3 regions of the Rahnella sp. ATs2 genome follow, and region 3 is predicted to be linked to each of the others. Evidence: predicted binding sites of a transcription regulator. Region 3 holds the regulator's gene; each other region holds the start of a gene.
The links. The regulator CRP, encoded in region 3, controls carbon source genes, mostly activating them, when cyclic AMP is high. The targets are predictions, from matches to a motif close to ATGTGANNNNNNTCACAT.
Positions count from the first base shown of each region.

Region 1: a site for CRP is predicted at 2,241-2,258, ahead of rhaS (rhamnose ABC transporter substrate-binding protein). Genes of this name have one in related genera too.
Region 2: a site for CRP is predicted at 1,655-1,672, ahead of ACJY2G_RS22505 (PTS sugar transporter subunit IIC). Genes of this name have one in related genera too.

Region 1 is NZ_JBLYPL010000003.1:273,867-280,153, reverse strand. It holds gene ACJY2G_RS04395 (sugar ABC transporter ATP-binding protein) at 1-1,018, opposite strand, end outside; gene rhaS (rhamnose ABC transporter substrate-binding protein) at 1,086-2,078, opposite strand; gene rhaS (HTH-type transcriptional activator RhaS) at 2,490-3,308, shown strand; gene aldA (aldehyde dehydrogenase) at 3,503-4,942, shown strand; gene ACJY2G_RS04375 (LUD domain-containing protein) at 4,997-5,578, shown strand; gene ACJY2G_RS04370 (hypothetical protein) at 5,719-6,287, shown strand, end outside.
Region 2 is NZ_JBLYPL010000027.1:32,590-38,876, reverse strand. It holds gene gltS (sodium/glutamate symporter) at 1-181, shown strand, start outside; gene ACJY2G_RS22505 (PTS sugar transporter subunit IIC) at 236-1,555, opposite strand; gene recG (ATP-dependent DNA helicase RecG) at 1,786-3,867, opposite strand; gene trmH (tRNA (guanosine(18)-2'-O)-methyltransferase TrmH) at 3,864-4,562, opposite strand; gene spoT (bifunctional GTP diphosphokinase/guanosine-3',5'-bis pyrophosphate 3'-pyrophosphohydrolase) at 4,568-6,287, opposite strand, start outside.
Region 3 is NZ_JBLYPL010000013.1:17,226-23,512, forward strand. It holds gene ACJY2G_RS15230 (MFS transporter) at 1-590, opposite strand, end outside; gene ACJY2G_RS15235 (LysR substrate-binding domain-containing protein) at 784-1,695, shown strand; gene ACJY2G_RS15240 (OsmC family protein) at 1,697-2,104, opposite strand; gene crp (cAMP-activated global transcriptional regulator CRP) at 2,467-3,099, shown strand; gene ACJY2G_RS15250 (YccS/YhfK family putative transporter) at 3,161-5,236, shown strand; gene argD (bifunctional acetylornithine/succinyldiaminopimelate transaminase) at 5,876-6,287, opposite strand, start outside.

The DNA.
Region 1 (6,287 bases), on a different contig from region 3:
CCGGCACGTACACAATCCCTGCGCGGATAGCCTGGGAAGGGCGGGAGAAATGTTGTTCTTTGCCATTGATCAGAATTTTTCCGCCGCCGGGCTGTGTGACGCCAAACAGCGCCTGCATCAGCTCGGTTCTGCCAGCTCCGACCAGCCCGTAAAAGCCGAGAATTTCGCCTTTGCGCAGAGAGAAGTTAATGCCTGCAAACTCGGTCGGATGGCTGAGGTTTTGCACCTCGAGCACGGTGTCACCCGGCTCGCAGTTCACTTTCGGGTAAGCCTGACTCACTTCGCGACCGACCATCATGGTCACCATCTGCTGTTCGCTGATGTCGCTGATTTTGCCGGAACCGACATAACTGCCATCACGCAAAACCGTGTAGTAATCGGAAATGGAGAAAATCTCGTCGAACTTGTGCGAAATAAACAGGATAGCTTTACCCTCGCGTTTCAAGCGTTCAACAATCTGATAAAACTCAACGATTTCATGCTGCGACAGCGCGGCGGTCGGTTCGTCGAGAATAACCACCTGGGCATCAAACGACAGCGCACGGGCAATCGCCACCATATGACGCTGCGCGATACTCAGGTCTTTCAGGATGGCGTGCGGGTCAATGTTCACTTCCAGACGCGTCAGAATATCGCGTGCCTGCTGATGCATTGCCGGCCAGTTCAGGCGTTTAAACAGCCCGCGATAGATGTAATGGCCGACAAAAATATTCTCGGTGACGGATAGCTCGTCGAACAGCACGGTTTCCTGATGAATGGCGGTAATGCCAACTTTGTGCGCGGATTCGGGATTCGGCAGTTTGATTGGAATAGCTTTATAACGCAGTTCGCCTTCTTCCGGCTGATAAATGCCGGTCATGACTTTCACCAGCGTCGATTTTCCCGCGCCGTTTTCGCCAATCAGGGCGGTTACTTTTCCCGGATACAAATCCACGTGAACGTTATTTAACGCCCTGACACCCGGAAAGACTTTGCTGATGCCTTTTAATGATAAAAGCGGCGTCGTTGAGTCTGTCATTTCAGTTCCCCTGTCTGGCTAAGCACAACAAAACGGCTCACCGCATCACGATGAGCCGCATTCAGGATCAGAAGATTTTGGAGAATTTGTCGATGTTACTGGCGTCGTAGACAAACGGTTCTGCCATCGCGCCGCTGCCGTCAGCATCCAGTTTCACTTTGCCTAAACGGCCCATGCTGGCTTCGGTTTTGGTGGCGGTGCCTTTGACTAAATCGTCCGCCAGATAAGTCGCGGCGTAGCCCAGATCGATCGGGTTCCAGATGGCGAAACTTTTCGTTGCCCCGGATTTCACCGCACCCGCCATTTCAGACGGCAAACCCAGGCCGGTTACGTAAACCTTGCCGATTTTGCCCTGATCTTTCACCGCCTGTGCCGCCGCCACGATACCGACGGAAGACGGAGAAATAATCACTTTCAGATCCGGGTAGGATTTCAGCAATCCGATGGTTTCACGGTAGCTTTTATCTGACAGATCATCACCATAAGCGACGGTCACCAGATTCACCGAAGGGTATTTCGCCAGCACCTTTTTCATCTCTGCGATCCACAGATTCTGGTTAGTCGAGGTTGGCGTGGCGCTGAGGATTGCCACATCGCCTTTTTCCACGTTCAGGGCTTTCAGCGCATCGGCGGCCAGTTTGACGTTAGTTTCGCCGATCAGCGCATTATTGGAAGGATTGAGGTGGATCTGACGGCCATCTTTAGCAACGCCGGAATCCCACGACACCACTTTAATCCCGCGCTGCATGGCTTTTTTCAGTACCGGCACCAGCGCATCAGGGTCGTTTGCGGAGACGGCAATGGCATCGACGCCCTGCGCGATCAGGCCGTTCAGCACTTCAATCTGCGCTTCGGCGGTGGTGGTGGTCGGGCCGGTATAAATTACCTTAACGTCCCCCAGTTCTTTGGCTGCCTGCTGCGCACCGACGTTAGCCGCCTCAAAAAAACCGTTGCCCAGCGATTTCGCTACCAGCGCAATTTTGACTTCTGCCGATGCCGCGCCTGCCAGCAGGATGCTGCTCGCCATCAGGGTAAGGCTCAGTACGTGTTTTAATTTCATTGTTGGTACTCCGCATGCTATTCGCATAAATCTGCAAAAAGTTTAACGACGAAAAGTTGCCGACGCGCCAGGCGCATGATCACGACTCTAGGAGGTTGCCTTCAGACTGACCTTTCCGCGAGTGCCAGTTCAGCGCCAACTATGGCAAAGATGCAAAGGTTTAAGCGAACAACCTCACAATTTGATAACAATTTTGTTTCGGTCATACCAAACGGTCAGAAAACCACACCTTACCGGTCTCTGAAGTCCGTACTTAAATAAGGTGTAAAGCCACGCGGTACGGCGGATGGCGCAGGATTTCGTAAGGAGGGAAATGTTTTGTTCAAAAGCGGCTGGCGGATCACAGTTTCAGCCTTATAGCCGCGCCGGTGACGACTAAGATATTACGATAATGTTAATAAGGAGTCGGAAATGACCGTGCTACGCAGTAGTGAGTATTTTTCCTCAGGGGATTTTCCGGTCGCCATTGAACCCCGTTATCCGCAGGAAACGTTTCCCGAACATCATCATCAGGATTTCAATGAAATTGTGCTGGTCGAGCAGGGTACCGGCACGCACGTTTTCAACGACCAGCCGCTGATCCTCAGTGCCGGCAGTGTCTGTTTTGTCCGTCACAGCGACCACCATCTTTATGAAGATACCGACAATCTGCATCTGACCAACGTGCTGTACCGCAGCCCGAATGCGTTTCGTTTCCTGAATGGCGTCAGCGATTTGTTACCGCAGGAAGTGGACGGAATTTATCCGGCGCACTGGCGCATCAGTCCGAATCAGATAACTCAGGCCAAAACCCTGATTGACCTGCTCGCGCGTAAGCCCTTCAGCCTGTCACCGGAAAATCAGGCGCAGCAGGAGCTGTACTTTATGCAACTCCTGCTATTGCTGCGTAAAGGCAGCCGCGACGTGGGTTATCGCGGGCAGGGCGGTGACCTGAATAATTTGCTGGACTGGATGAACGAACATTACGACGAAGAAATCGACTGGCCGCAGCTGGCCGCGCAGTTCTCGATGTCGCTGCGCACCTTGCACCGGCAGATGAAACAGCAAACCGGCTGCACGCCACTCAATTATCTCAACCGTCTGCGCCTGCTTAATGCGCGCAATATGCTGCGTTTCAGCGACAGCCCGATTACCGAGATCGCTCATAACTGCGGTTTTTGCGACAGCAATTACTTCTCCACATTGTTCAAACGCGAGTTTGGCTATGCGCCAAGAAGTGTTCGTCAGTAGATATCACCATAATTTGCAGAAATGTTATGTCGGGCAACACGACTATGACATTTTTGCCATTTCTCAAAATTAAATGGCAATCACGGAAAGGTAAAAATCAGACGGATAGAACAGGCTGTTAAAACTTCACAAAAAAGAGCTTTTTTATTAACAACTCGTTCATCACCTCTACCCGTATCTTGGAGACTCCCTACATGAGCACAGTTCAGAAACGTATGTACATCAACGGCGAATTCGTTGAAAACACCGGCGGTAAGTGGATTGACGTTGTGAATCCGGCAACGGAACAGGTGATTTCGCAGATCCCTGAAGGCTCGGCAGAAGATGCCAGAAGAGCCATTGATGCCGCCGAAGCGGCGCAACCAGGCTGGGAAGCATTGCCTGCGGTTGAACGCGGCGTATGGCTGCATAAAATCGCCGCCGGTATCCGCGAGCGCGAAGCCGAACTGACGGACACCATTATTGCTGAAGGCGGCAAAACCTACGGGCTGGCGCAAACCGAAGTGCTGTTCACCGCGGATTATCTCGATTACATGGCGGAATGGGCGCGCCGATACGAAGGCGAAATCATTCAGAGCGACCGTCCCAATGAAAACATCTTTGTATTCCGAAAAGCTATCGGCGTGACCACCGGTATTTTGCCGTGGAACTTCCCGTTCTTCCTGATTGCCCGTAAGGCGGCACCGGCGCTGATTACCGGTAATACTATCGTGATCAAACCGAGTGAAATCACGCCGAACAACGCGGTGATCTTTGCTGAAATCATCCACAAAATTGGTCTGCCAAAGGGCGTGCTGAATATTGTGACCGGTTACGGTCCGACCGTCGGTCAGGAACTGGCAGCCAACCCGAAAGTCGGCATGGTCAGCCTGACCGGCAGCGTGGCGGCGGGTATCGCCACCATGACCGCCGCAGCGCAGAACGTCACGAAAGTCTCGCTGGAACTGGGCGGTAAAGCCCCGGCCATCGTGATGAATGACGCCGATTTGGATCTGGCGGTAAAAGCCATAGTCAGCTCCCGCGTCATCAATACCGGGCAGGTGTGTAACTGCGCCGAACGTGTTTACGTTCAGGAAGGCGTCTACGACGAATTCATTTCGCGCATCGGCGATGCGATGAAAAAAGTCACGTTTGGCAATACTGCCGAACAAAAAGAGCTGGATATGGGCCCGCTGATCAGCGGTGCAGCCTTGCAGCGTGTGGAAGAGAAAGTGGCGAAAGCCGTGTCGCAGGGCGCGAAAGTGCTGCTGGGCGGCAAACGCCATGGCGACAAAGGATTTTTCTATCAGCCAACGGTACTGGTGGATGTGACGCAAGATATGCCGATCATGCACGAAGAAGTGTTTGGTCCGGTGTTGCCTGTCGCGACATTTAAAACGCTGGATGAAGCCATCGCGATGGCCAATGACAGTGAATACGGCCTGACGTCGTCGATTTACACCAGCAACATCAACACCGCAATGAAAGCGCTGAAACAACTGAAATTCGGTGAGACGTACATCAACCGTGAAAACTTTGAAGCGATGCAGGGCTTCCACGCGGGCTGGCGTAAATCAGGCGTCGGTGGTGCAGACGGCAAACACGGCTTGCAGGAATATCTGCAAACGCACGTCGCGTATTTGCAATTCCACTAATCAGCAGTAACGGCCGGAGCGGGGCAACCTGACTCCGGCTTATAAGGACATATCATGAGCCGCAACGATTTCCTCACCGGTATTCGTCAGCATAAAATCATGCAAACGCTATTTCCGCCACAGACTGAAATTCCCAATCTGCCTGAAGAATTTGGCCGCGCGCTGACCCTGATGGGCGGCGTCTGGGACGACACGTTTTTGCATACGCCGCAGAATGGCTATACCACGCTGAACGCCTACCTGCGCGGGTTGTATCCGGCGGATTCCCTGTTTTGTTCCGCCACACCGGAAATTATCGCGGAAGTGGATTTCAGCGCCCGCACGCTGGCGGCAGCGCTCAAAGACGTGGACGTCGGCGTGGTTCGTGCCTGCTTTGGGGTGGCCGAAACCGGTGCAGTGTTTCTCAGCGATCCGCAGCTTTGCGTGAATTCCCTCAGTGCGATGGCGAAACATCTGGTGGTGCTGCTCGACGTGGAGCACATCATCGAACATCTGCACCTTGCTCATCGCCAGCCGCAACCCTTCAATGCCCGTTATACGGTGATGGTAACGGGGTCCGCCGCGATGGCCGACAGCGAAAGTGCGCTGATGCTCGGCGCAAAAGGGGTGCAGAGTTTGCGGGTGATCGCGATTTAAGTCCTAAAATCCACGGATCCTGCTGTACTCACTTCGCTTAAAATAACTCCTGTAAATAAAATAAATCCTATCTGATACAATAAGTAAACGGGGTCACAACGGGAGTGTCCTGACTTTTACTGCAAGTGAGCGCGACAACCATGAGCGTGATACAGAGCCTTATCAAACAAGCCTTTGGCACCGGTAACAGCAATGAAGCGGCCACTTTTCTGGCCAGCGCGTGCAACCGGATGAAGGCAATGGATAAAACGTCTATCGCCCGCGAAGTGGAAAGCGCGCTCAGAGGCGTCAGTTTCAGCCGTGCCGAAGGCGATAAAGCCAAAGTCAAAACCGTTTTTAAAGACACCGCCATCACGCTGGAAAAACTGGCGTCACTGGAAAAACAGGTGCGCAGCCTGACTCAAGAACTGGCTGTGGCGCGTCATCAAACCGGCAGCGGGAACACAGAAGATGTTCAGCGACTTGAAGGCGAGCTATACCGCCTGAACACGCGGGTCAGCGAACTGCTGCGTCAGTCTGAAATACAGAAAAAGCAGCACGCCGACGAACTGGCGCTGATGCGATCCCGTCAGCAAACTGCCGGAAACTCTGCCTCCGCCGGGCTGGAAGAGTCCAGAAATCTTGTCGCTTACATGGGCAGTCAGATGGCGGCGATGGCCGCCGCCCGCGACAAGCTACAGGGCCAGATCGTTGAGGAAGAAGACAAACG
Region 2 (6,287 bases), on a different contig from region 3:
CTTCGGGCTGGGTGCAACGCCGACGGCGATTGCAAATATGCAGGCGATCACCAACCAGTTTGGTCCTTCGCATCTGGCCTTCCTGGTTGTGCCGATGGTCGGTGCATTCTTCATTGATATTGCGAATGCGATCGTCATTAAACTGTATCTGATGCTGCCAATATTTCCGGCTTTCAGTTAAAAAACAGGCACAGAAGTTTCGCTTCTGTGCCTGCCTTTCCTCCTGATTTATCGCTTACTGTGCTGCCTTTTCCGTAAACACCTCTTCCGCTTCAGCGGCTTTCTCCTGCGCCATCAGCTGTTTTTCATAAACCTTGAAAAACGGATAGTAAATCACCATCGAAAGCGCCATCAGCATGACGACCAGAATCGACACTTTGAAATCCCAGCCCATTGCCCAGGCTGCGCCAATCGGCGCCGGAGATGTCCAGGGAACCAGTGAAATCATATGCGGCAGAAGATCGGTTTTAACCGCAGTGTAGGCAATGACGGCATTCACCATCGGTGCCAGAAGGAAGGGGATGAAAAATACCGGGTTCATAACAATTGGCGTGCCGAAGATCACCGGCTCATTGATGTTAAAGCAGCTGGGAACCAGACTGAGTTTGCCCATTGTGCGCAGATGCGCCGACTTGCTGCGACAAAACAGCAACACCAGCCCGATGGTTGCGCCGGAGCCGCCGATAACGATCAGGAAATTCCAGAAAGCCTCGGTCATGATGTGCGTCATCGGTAAACCTGCGGCGAGATCTGTCTGATTCAGGCCAAGGTTGGTTAACCAGAAAGCCTGCAACATGCCGGAAACGATGGCTGAACCGTGAATGCCGGCAAACCACAGCAGGTGGCAAATCAGCACGGCGAGAAGTACCGCGGGCAGTGAGTCAGCGGCGGAAATCAGCGGCTCGAACAGCGCCATAATCGCCTGTGGTAACAGCATGTCGAAACCTGACTGCACCAGCAAACTCAAAGGGAAAAGCGTCACCACCACCGCAATAATCGGGATCAGCAAATCGAATGAATGCTTAATGTTTGAAGGAACCTGTTCAGGTAAGCGTATGCCGATATTGTATTTTTTCAGCAGCCGCGTCAGCTCAGTCACATAAATCGCCACCAGAATGGCGGTAAATATGCCCACGCCACCCAACGCGACGGTCGACATTTTCTCATCAACCTGCGGCGCAGCAACCAGCAGAAAAGACATCAGCGCCAGCATCGCCGTCATAAACGGGTCAAGTTTGTAACTTCTTGCCAGATTGTAGGCAATCGATGCCGCGATGTAGATCGACATAATCCCCATCGTCATATTGAACGGCGTCAAAATTTGTACTTCATATTTAGCCGAAAGCGCCAGCCAGCTCCTGGCGAAACCCCACGAAGATTCAGGCGAGAATGGCGGGTGGACAAAAACCAGTAAAAATGAGCCGACAATCATAAACGGCATTGCTGAAATGAAGCCGTCACGTACTGCCATGACGTGCCGTTGTGAGGAAAGCCGGGCAGCAAAAGGGCTGATCTTTAGTTCTATAAAGTTAAAGAGTGACTGGCTGATGCTCATAATAATATTGGCCTTATGTTGAAGAGTTCAGACACGGTTGCCTTGATTATCATCAGTGTAGTGGCGGGGTGTGAAACCGGTTACCGACTTTGCCCCACTCTGTGAAGGTCATCAAATAACCAACGAAGAAAGCGGTTCAGCTGCGGTTACATTAAAATTTGCATGAATGTGAAGGCGCAAAACATCATTTTTAATAATGTTTCGACGATAAGAGAGAATGGAGAAGGGGATCAGGCGTTGGTGTATCTGACTCTTTCCGGCAGCCAGCGTTCTATCAATGCTTTGGCGTGATCCGGGAACTGCTGTTGCAGATAGCGCGCTATACGTTGTACGTCGGGGATCATTGCCTGGTCGCGTAACAGGTCCGCGACTTTAAACTCTGCACTGCCGGTCTGGCGTGTACCCAGTAATTCGCCCGGTCCGCGGATCTCTAAATCCTGCTGGGCAATGACAAAACCATCGTTACTGTCACGCAGTACCTGCAAACGTTTCTGCGCAGTTTTGCTCAGCGGCGTTTTGTAGAGCAGAACACAGTGAGAAGCCACGGCGCCGCGCCCGACGCGTCCGCGCAGCTGGTGTAACTGCGCCAGCCCTAAACGCTCCGGGTTTTCGATAATCATCAGGCTGGCGTTTGGCACGTCAACGCCGACTTCAATAACGGTCGTCGCCACCAGAAGTTGCACTTCGCCTTGTTTAAACGCCTGCATGACGGCCTGTTTTTCCTGCGCTTTCATGCGGCCATGCACCAGGCCGATATTGAGCGCTGGCAGGGCCTCTTTCAGTCCTTCCCAGGTGGCTTCGGCTGCCTGAGCCTCGAGCATTTCTGATTCTTCGATCAGCGTACATACCCAATAAGCCTGACGATTTTCCTGCTCGCAGGCACTTTTGACGCGGCTGATAATATCACTGCGGCGGGTATCGGGGATCGCGACGGTTGTCACCGGCGTACGGCCTGGCGGCAGTTCGTCGATCACTGACGTATCAAGATCCGCATAGGCAGTCATGGCCAGAGTTCGCGGGATAGGCGTCGCCGTCATGATCAGCTGATGCGGATGGAATCCTTGTTGCAGGCCTTTCTCCCACAGCGCCAGACGCTGGTGTACACCAAACCGGTGCTGTTCATCAATGATGACCAGAGAAAGTGACGAGAACAAAACCTGCTCCTGGAAGATGGCATGCGTGCCCACCACCATTGAAACCTGACCGCTGGCAATCGCGTCTTGCTGCGCCTGCCGGGCTTTACCTTTTTGTTTTCCTGCCAGCCAGCCGACCTGAATTCCTAGCGGTTCAAACCACTGACGGAAATTATTGGCATGTTGTTCGGCCAGCAATTCTGTCGGTGCCATTAATCCGACCTGTTGCCCCTGAGCGATAGCGCAGAGTGCCGCGAGAGCGGCCACCAGCGTCTTGCCTGAACCCACATCGCCCTGAACCAGACGCATCATCGGGTAGCTTTTCGCTAAATCCTGCTCGATTTCAGCCACCACGCGCTGCTGCGCACCTGTCGGGCTGAAAGGAAGAGAAGCGAGGAACTGTTTTTTCAGGCGATCGTCATGGTGCAACGGCAGTGCTTTATAACTTTGTGTACCGGCGCGAACGGCCAGCATACTGAGATTATGCGCCACCAGTTCTTCCATAATCAGGCGTCGCTGAGCAGGATGATGACCTTTCTCAAGATCGGCGAGCTGGATGTCTGGCGGCGGGCGATGCAGTAAATGCAGCGCCTGAGGAAGCGGGATCAGCGAACGGCTTAATTCTTTCGGCAATAATTCGGCGATAGGTACGGTATCGAGTAATTCTAAAGCCTGATCGGTCAGCTTACGCAATGTTGCCTGGCGAATACCTTCCGTTGTCGGATAAACCGGCGTGAGCGATTCCTGCAAAACCACTTCACTGTTTTCACCCTGAATGCGGTATTCCGGATGGATAATTTCTGCGCCGATGGTGCCGCGTTTAATTTCGCCATACGCGGTGACACGACGGCCTGCGGCCAGACTGTTTTTCATCGCGGCGTTAAAATTGAAGAACCGCAACGTCACCATGCCAGTGCCATCGCTTATCTGACAGGTCAGCATTCTGCGGCGGCCAAAACTGATATCACTGCGCAGCACTTCGCCTTCTATGGTTGCGAAAATGCCAGGCTGTAAATCATTGATGGTGTAAAGGCGGGTGCGATCTTCATAACGCAAAGGAAGGTGAAGCAGTAAATCCTGAATAGTTTCAAGGCCTAGTTTAGCGAGTTTATCTGCCTGACTGGCTCCGACGCCGGAAAGCGACGTCAGCGGGATGGCGTCGAGCAGGCGGCCTTTCATCTTTTTTTAACCGTCATTTGCATCGCAGACCACCATTCGTCATCGGCAACAATCTGGCCGTGATCGTCAATGAAAGGGCGTGGAAGTTTCTTGCGCTTCGCCACATTCGACAGCACCGGATAGCCACCTTCAAACAGCAATCGCTGCTGCTCTTTCTCGCTCAGCAGGCTGGTTTCGCGGCGATACAGACCGGCATTTTCCCGCTGGCGCTGTGCTTCGTACAGGATAAGTGCTGAGGCGACAGATACGTTCAGAGATTGCACCATCCCGATCATCGGAATGATGATATCGCTGTCCGCGAGAGCTAAAGCTTCTGGAGTGATACCCGTTTTTTCTTGTCCGAGCAAGATACAGGTCGGACGGGTGTAATCAATGGCACGGAAATCGACAGCTTTTTCAGAAAGATTCGTAGCGAGTATTTGCATACCCTTCGCCTTCATTTTAGCGACGGCTTCCTGAATGGTTTTGTGTGTTTTGACCTGAACCCAGCTGTTGCTGCCCGCCGCCGAAGAGACCAGTGTTTTCATTCGGGTGGTAGGCCAGACGGCATGGATTTCATGAACGCCGATGGCGTCTGCCGTGCGAATGACGGCAGAAACGTTATGCGGTTTATGCACCTGTTCCATGCAGACCGTCAGGTCTGGCTGTCGGGCCGCAAGCATTTCGCGGATACGCGCATAACGTTCTGGGGTCATAACAATCAGTTTCGGTTGCGGGTAACTTTAATGACGTCCGGCATGATACGAATTTTACGCATGATATTCGCCAGATGAACGCGGTCGCGAGTCGTCAGGCGGATAAAGGCGCTGTAGACGCGACCGTCTTTTTCTTCGGTGCTCAGGCTCTGAATGTTCGACTGAGCAGCATTAATTGCTGCTGTCAGGTTCGCCAGTGCGCCCTGATGGTTGAACATATCGACTTTGATTTCGGCGATAAATTCCTGATCCGTTTCCTGATGGTCATCCCAGTCAACGGCCATGAATTTCTCAGGTTCTTTCTGATAGCCACGAATATTACGGCAGGATTCATGGTGGATAACCAGACCTTTGCCCGGGCTGACGTGCGCAATAATCGGGTCACCCGGGATCGGACGGCAACATTTTGCGAACGTGATCAGCACGCCGTCTGCGCCTTTAATCGGCAGATTACGCGTGCCTGACGATGCCATTGATGACTGATCGCCCATCAGATTTTTAGCAACCACCACGCTCATTGCGTTGCCGAGACCGATTTCAGCCAGCAAATCATCCATCGCCACGAGCTTCATGCGGTCCAGCTCGTTTTTAATGTTTTCTGGCGGAATATCTGACAGTTTTTTACCGGCACCCAGCGCGTGATTCAGCAGACGACGACCCAGCGAAACGGAATCATCACGTTTCAGGTTTTTAAGCATCTGGCGGATTTTGGCGCGAGCGCGTGAACTGACGACAAAGTTCAGCCAGGCAGCATTCGGGCGGGCACCCGGAGCGGTAATGATTTCGATAGTCTGACCGCTGGTGAGCGGTTGTGAAAGCGGATAAGGCTGGCGGTCAACGCGCGCACCGACACAGGCATGGCCGATATCGGTATGCACGGCGTAAGCAAAGTCGACCGGCGTCGCGCCAGCAGGCAATTCGACGATACGACCTTCCGGCGTAAAGACATAAATCTCATCCGGGAACAGATCCGATTTAACACTCTCGATAAATTCAAAGGAGTTACCTGCGCTTTGTTGCAGCTCAAGCAAACTCTGCAACCAGCGTTGAGCGCGGATCTGCGCCGTCGTGCTGGTTTCACTGTTCTCTTTATAAGCCCAGTGAGCCGCAACCCCCATCTCTGCCATCTGATCCATATCTTCAGTACGGATCTGCACTTCAACCGGCACGCCGTGCGGGCCGATAAGTGAGGTATGCAAAGATTGATAGCCGTTGGCTTTTGGGATTGCGATGTAATCTTTGACCCGACCCGGACGCGGTTTGTAGAGGCTGTGAGCCTGCCCTAACACGCGATAGCAGGTATCGAGGTCTTTAACGATCACCCGGAAGGCGTAGATATCCATGATGGAATGGAAACGCTGTTCCTTGAGGTGCATTTTGCAATAGATAGAGTACAGGTGTTTTTCGCGACCACTGACACGGCACTGAATACCGGCTTCGGTTAAACGGCCTTCTATCTCAGAGAGGATTTTTTGGATCATCTCTTTACGGTTACCACGCGCGGCTTTCACCACTTCTTTGATGACGCGATAACGGTTTGGATAGAGTGCTTCGAAGCCCAGCTCTTCGAGCTCGGTTTTCAGGTGATGAATACCCAAACGGTGTGCCAGCGGGCTGTAAATCTCCAGCGTTTCGCGGGCAATGCGGCGACGTTTATCCGGGCGCAAAGAGCCCAGCGTGCGCATGTTATGGGTACGGTCAGCGAGTTTGATCAGAATGACGCGG
Region 3 (6,287 bases):
CCAGTTTTCGCGCCGGTACGGGCTTGTGCTTCCGGCGGATTGGGCACAAAAATCACAATCGCTACGGCGATGGCAAAAGCCAGCAATCCGAGAATGGAGAACGATCCGCGCCAGCCAAGATGATCCAGGCTGTAAACCGCAATCAGCGGTCCGGCAGTCATCGCCAGTCCGGCGGAAGACAGCAAAATCGACTGCGCAAAGGTTCGCTTCTCAACTGCGAAATTAGACACTACGGCTTTGGCGCAGGACGCAGGATAGCCGGAATGGCCGACGCCGGAGAGAAACCGGAACGTGACCAGTAATCCCAGGCTGAGGCCCAGCGTTCCGAAACACAGCGCGAAGCCGCCCAGCAAGAACAGCGACATGCCGAGCACTTTTTTGTAGCCGAACCGGTCATTCAGCCAGCCCGCAGGGATCTGAAACAGCGAATAGGCCAGGAAGAAAATGCCGGTGATATACCCCAGCTGTTCAGGTTGCAGATTAAATTCGCGCTCGATGGGCAGCAGCGCAAAGCCCATCACTGTTTTATCGATATACACCACGGCATAACCGACAAATAGCAGGAAGATCATCAGGGAACGACTTTTCATAGCGGATATCCCTTTTTGTTATCACCACGTCAGATTTTCTCACTGCCGGATGAATCGTAAAATGCGACATGCATCACGTAATCAACTGAATAACAACATATTATTTTTCGCGATCCTGACGCTATCAGCTTTACAGCGTGACCATAAGATGCAATTTTTGGGCGGGTGATGCTTTTTACTGATAGGGATCGTGATGCGCTATTTGCCGAAATTGCAGCAACTGAAGGTATTCCAGCAGGTTATCCGCAGCGGCAGTATTCGCGGCGCGGCGCGGGCGTTGAATCAGTCACAACCGGCGGTCAGCAGAACATTGCGTGAACTGGAACAAACGCTCGATACGCAGCTGATCGTGCGTGGCAATCAGGGGATGACGCTGACCGAAACGGGGCGGGCATTTGCACAGCGTATGCAATTTATCCTCGAAGAGCTTGAGCGCGCCGCCGATGAAATTCGCCAGATCGAACAATATTCGCAGGGCTCCGTCGCCATTGGATTTTCATCGCTGCTGGCGCTGACGGTTTTTCCCGGACTGGCAGGAGAATTTAAGACGCAGTTTCCGCAGTCCAAACTGCTGATCAAAGAAGGGCAACTTTCCACGTTATTACCTGCACTGCGCGAAGGGAAACTGGATTTCGCGGTCGGTACCGCCGGGCCGGGATTTCCGCTGGAAGATCTGGTACGTGAGCCACTGTTCAGCGCACCTTTCTGCGTTATCGCCCGGCGTGGACATCCGCTGGCAGGCTCCACAACTCTGGAGGAATTACAGGATGCGCGCTGGCTGTTGCCCGAAACGGATATGGGGTATTACCAGCAAATCAGGGTATCGATGGGAGGATTTCATCAGCCGGCAGCGGAAATGCCGGTGCATACAGATTCGGTGGTGTGCGGGCTAAATATGGTGTTGCAGTCTGATTATCTGACCATTGTGGCGCGGGCGATGAAAGCGCCGTTCGGATTGCAGGACAGGCTGAGTGTGCTCAATATCGATACCCTGCCGCAGGCGGAATATTGCGTGCTTTACTCGCAAAAATCGCCGCTGACGTTTGCCGCGCGGCGATTTTTGGATTTATTGCGCAGCCAGTGCCACGCGTATGACTGGTCGTAACTTATTCGACGCTGATCACTTCAAAGCTGTGCGTGATGGTCGCCGCTTTGCCGAGCATCAGGGACACAGAGCAGTACTTTTCCGCAGACAGGCTAACGGCACGTTCGACAATCTTATCGGTGAGATCTTTACCGGTGACGATAAAATGCAGATTGATGTGCGTGAACAGGCGCGGCGCTTCTTCGCGGCGTTGTGAGGTCAGCTTGACTTCACAATCACGCACGTCATTACGGCCTTTTTGCAAAATAGACACCACATCAATCGCGCTGCAACCGCCTGCGGACATCAGCAGCATTTCCATCGGGCTGGGTGCTTTATCGCCCGCATTACCATCCATAGAAATCTGGTGGCCTGACGCTGACTCGCCTAAAAACGTCAGCCCTTCTACCCATTTTACGCGTGCGTGCATGAACTATTCTCCCGGTGAATAAACTCGTCGAATTCCGCTCCCAGAGTACCCTTTCACCTAAAATCTGGCAACGTAACCCGATCGCCATCATGCTGAAGCGAGACAACAGAAGACAGCATTGCAAACCTGTGCTACAAACAAAGCCGAAACATACTTTCCAGTGAATTGCGGTGACGGTTTTCGCGGTTTAAGAACAGAACCCACGGTGATAACGGCAATAATCAGGCTGTTTCACTCCGACACCCGCTTGCAGCATTTCTGGGGAGTTATATGCTGAAAGGGCGCTTTTTTTATGAAGTGCCGTACAGGGAACTCTGAGCCCTGTGATTTTGGGCAGCGATAACAACAGAGGATAATAGCAAATGGTTCTCGGCAAGCCACAAACAGACCCGACTCTTGAATGGTTCCTGTCTCACTGTCATATACATAAGTATCCTTCTAAAAGTACGCTGATTCACCAGGGTGAAAAAGCCGAAACGCTTTACTACATCGTGAAAGGGTCAGTTGCTGTCCTTATCAAGGATGAAGAAGGCAAAGAAATGATACTGTCCTACCTTAACCAAGGTGACTTCATCGGCGAGCTGGGACTCTTCGAAGAAGGTCAGGAACGTAGTGCGTGGGTTCGTGCAAAAACTGCCTGTGAAGTGGCTGAAATTTCTTATAAAAAATTCCGCCAGCTGATTCAGGTTAACCCGGATATTCTGATGCGTCTTTCCGCGCAGATGGCAAACCGTCTGCAAGTGACGTCAGAGAAAGTCGGCAACCTGGCCTTCCTCGACGTAACAGGGCGTATCGCTCAAACTCTCCTTAATCTGGCTAAACAGCCTGATGCGATGACCCATCCGGACGGGATGCAAATCAAGATCACCCGTCAGGAAATCGGCCAAATCGTCGGTTGTTCACGTGAAACAGTCGGACGTATTCTCAAAATGCTTGAAGATCAAAGTCTGATCTCGGCACACGGTAAAACGATTGTCGTTTACGGCACACGTTAATCCCTTAAAAATCGGCGCGGCAGAATACTGTCGCGCCTTTTTTATGGGCTAAGCTTTATCCATGACGCTATGGCGAAGACTGTTTTACCATCCGGAAGTTAACTACGCGCTGCGCCAGACGCTGGTGTTGTGCCTGCCCGTTGGTATCTGCTGGTTGTTCGGCAATCTGCAAATGGGGCTGCTGTTCTCTCTTTGTCCTGCCTGCTGCAACGTCGCGGGCCTCGATACTCCGCATAAACGCTTTTTCAAACGCCTGATAATTGGCGGAACGCTCTTTGCCGTGAGCAGCATTCTGTTGCAAGTGATGCTGGAAAGCTGGCACATTCCCCTGCCGCTCATCATGTTGTCGCTGGCATTACTGCTTGGCGTGACCGGCGAAATCAGCCCGTTGCATGCGCGGCTGTTGCCCGGCGCGCTGGTGGCGACCATCTTTACACTGAGTATGGTCGGCGTTCGCCCGATATGGCAGGCGCCGGTGCTTTTCGCCGCCGGTACGGCCTGGTACGGATTATTTAACTGGGCGTGGTTTCGCATATCGGAAGAACAGCCGATGCGCGAAACGCTCAGCCAGCTCTATCTGCAACTCGCGGATTACTTCGAAGCTAAATACAGCCTGCTGACGCAACACACCGATCCTGAAACCGCGTTACCCCCGTTGCTGACGCGCCAGCAGCAGGTCATCGACCTGATTGCCCTGCTCTATCAGCAACTGCACATGCTGCCGCAACACGGCCATCATCATCACCATAAAAGACTGTTTCAGCGTTTTCAGGTCGCGCTTGATTTGCAGGAGCACATCACGGTGAGCCTGCATCAGCCGGAAGAAGTGCAGAAGCTGGTGGAAGAAAGCCACGCCGAAGCGGTTATCCGCCGTAATGCGCAGGTGATTTCCGCCCGTCTGCGGGTCATCGCCGACGACATTCTTTATCACCGTTTATCCGCGCGGTTTACGATGGCCAACGAGCTGGCCGCGCTGGAGAAAATCGCCGCGCGCAATCCTGAGAACCCGGTCGGCCAGTTTTGCTACTACCACTTCAGCCGCATTGCACGCCTGCTGCGGACACAGCGCCCGTTGTACAAACGTGACCTGATGAACACTCAGCCGCGTTTACCCTTCTGGCCTGCGCTGAAAAGCTATCTTTCCTTCAAATCTGTCGCCCTGCGCAATGCCGCCCGTCTGGGGATCATTCTGGCGATTGGCAGCAGCCTGGGGCTGTTCTTTAATCTGCCCAAGCCCTACTGGATTTTGCTGACCATCATGCTGGTCAGCCAGAACGGTTATAACGCCACGCGCGTGCGTATCCAGCACCGTGCGCTGGGCACGCTGGCCGGATTGCTGATTGCCGCCGGATTGCTGAAGCTGGAATTACCCGAAGGCATCACGCTGATGTGTATGCTGATCGTCACGCTGGTGTCGTATACCGTGCTGCGTAAAAACTACGGGCTGGCGATGGTCGGCATGACCGTGACGGCGGTATATACCCTGCAACTGCTGGCGATGAACGGCGTGCATTTTCTGGTACCGCGGCTGGTGGATACGCTGATCGGCTGCGCCCTGGCGTTCGGCGGCACCATCTGGCTGTGGCCGCAATGGCAAAGCGGATTACTGCGCCAGAATGCGCACCAGGCGCTGGAAACCTTTCAGGATGCTATCCGCTTACTGCTTGAGGAAAATCCGGATACCTCGAAGCTTGCCTACACCCGCATGCAGGTCAATCAGGCGCACAACAAGCTTTTCACGTCACTGAATCAGGCCATGCAGGAGCCCGGCTTTAACTCGCATTATCTGGCGGATATGCGCCTGTGGGTGACGCACAGCCAGTTCATTGTCGAGCACATCAACGCAATGACCATTCTCGCCCGCGAGCATTACATGCTGCCGGAGAAACTGGCGACGGAGTATTTACAGACCTGTGAAATTGCGTTGCAAAGTTGTCAGCAGCGACTGCTTTATGACGGGCCGGGCAATGAGAACACGCTGATCAATGCACCGGAACTGCATCCTGATATGCCCCTGACCGAGATGGAACGCCACCTGCGGCGTGTGATTTCACATCTCAGCGTGATGCATACTATTTCGTCACTGGCGTGGAAGCAGAGGCCACATCATGGGATCTGGTTGACGCGGAAGGCGTGAAGGGGAATGCCCCTTTCAAATCCCCGTTTTACTGGCTTGCAGCCAGACTGCTTTTTAAAGCTAATCGGAGAATATTTCGGTTTCTCAAGTACGGGGATCACTTAACGCGCTGCGCCGAAACCGCCCAAAGGAAGAAAGTGCTTTTCCTCCTTTGGATTCCTCCTCGCTTTTTCAACACGCGCTCCGCTCGCTGGCTATGTTTCAGCAACCGCTGCGACAGGCTGGAAATCTTGCCGCTGCGCGGTTCCCTCTCCCGGTCCTGAAGCCCTGGGTCTTCAGGCCGCTCCGTTCGGCAAGATTTCTGAATCGCCCGCAGGATCTCAAATTCAACGGCAGACTGTTTTTTATCTTTTAGATAAGTTGATTGGCGTGCTCAAAAATGGCACCGAATGAACGGTTCGAGACCAGAGGCTCGAAGCCTGAAATTCGGGAATCGCTTAGCGATGACATTTTGCGCCACCCACGAATGCACCAGCACATGTCCGTCATGCCTGCGGCAGCGCGCAGTAAAAAAGCGAGGGGAGTGCAGAGGGGAAAAGCCTTTCCCCTCTGCTCGGTTTCGGCGCACAAGGCCTTGTGATAACCGTTATTGAAAAACCGAAATTTACTCAGTCAGTTGCAAAGATAGGGCCGTGGGGCTCACCCCCCACAAACTTTCCCCACCGCTTTCTCAAACCTTTCCATCCCCTCTTCAATATCCGCGAAGTCGATAACAAGCGAGGGCGCAAACCGCATGACGTTCGGTCCGGCGACCAGCATCATCAGGCCGAATTCGGCGGCGGCGGCATGGAATTCGCCTGCACGATTTTTAAACGCGTCGGAAAGCTCAGCGCCAATCAGCAAACCCTGACCGCGGAACTCGCTGAAGATGTGATATTTCTGATTGATGGCCTCCAGCGCGCTGATAAATTTCTCGCGACGCTCGTTGATACCGGCCAGCACGTCTGGCGTATTGATGATATCCAGTGCGGCTTCAGCGACGGCGCAGGCCAGCGGGTTACCGCCGTAAGTGGTGCCGTGTTTGCCCGGTTCCATCACCGAGGCCACTTCT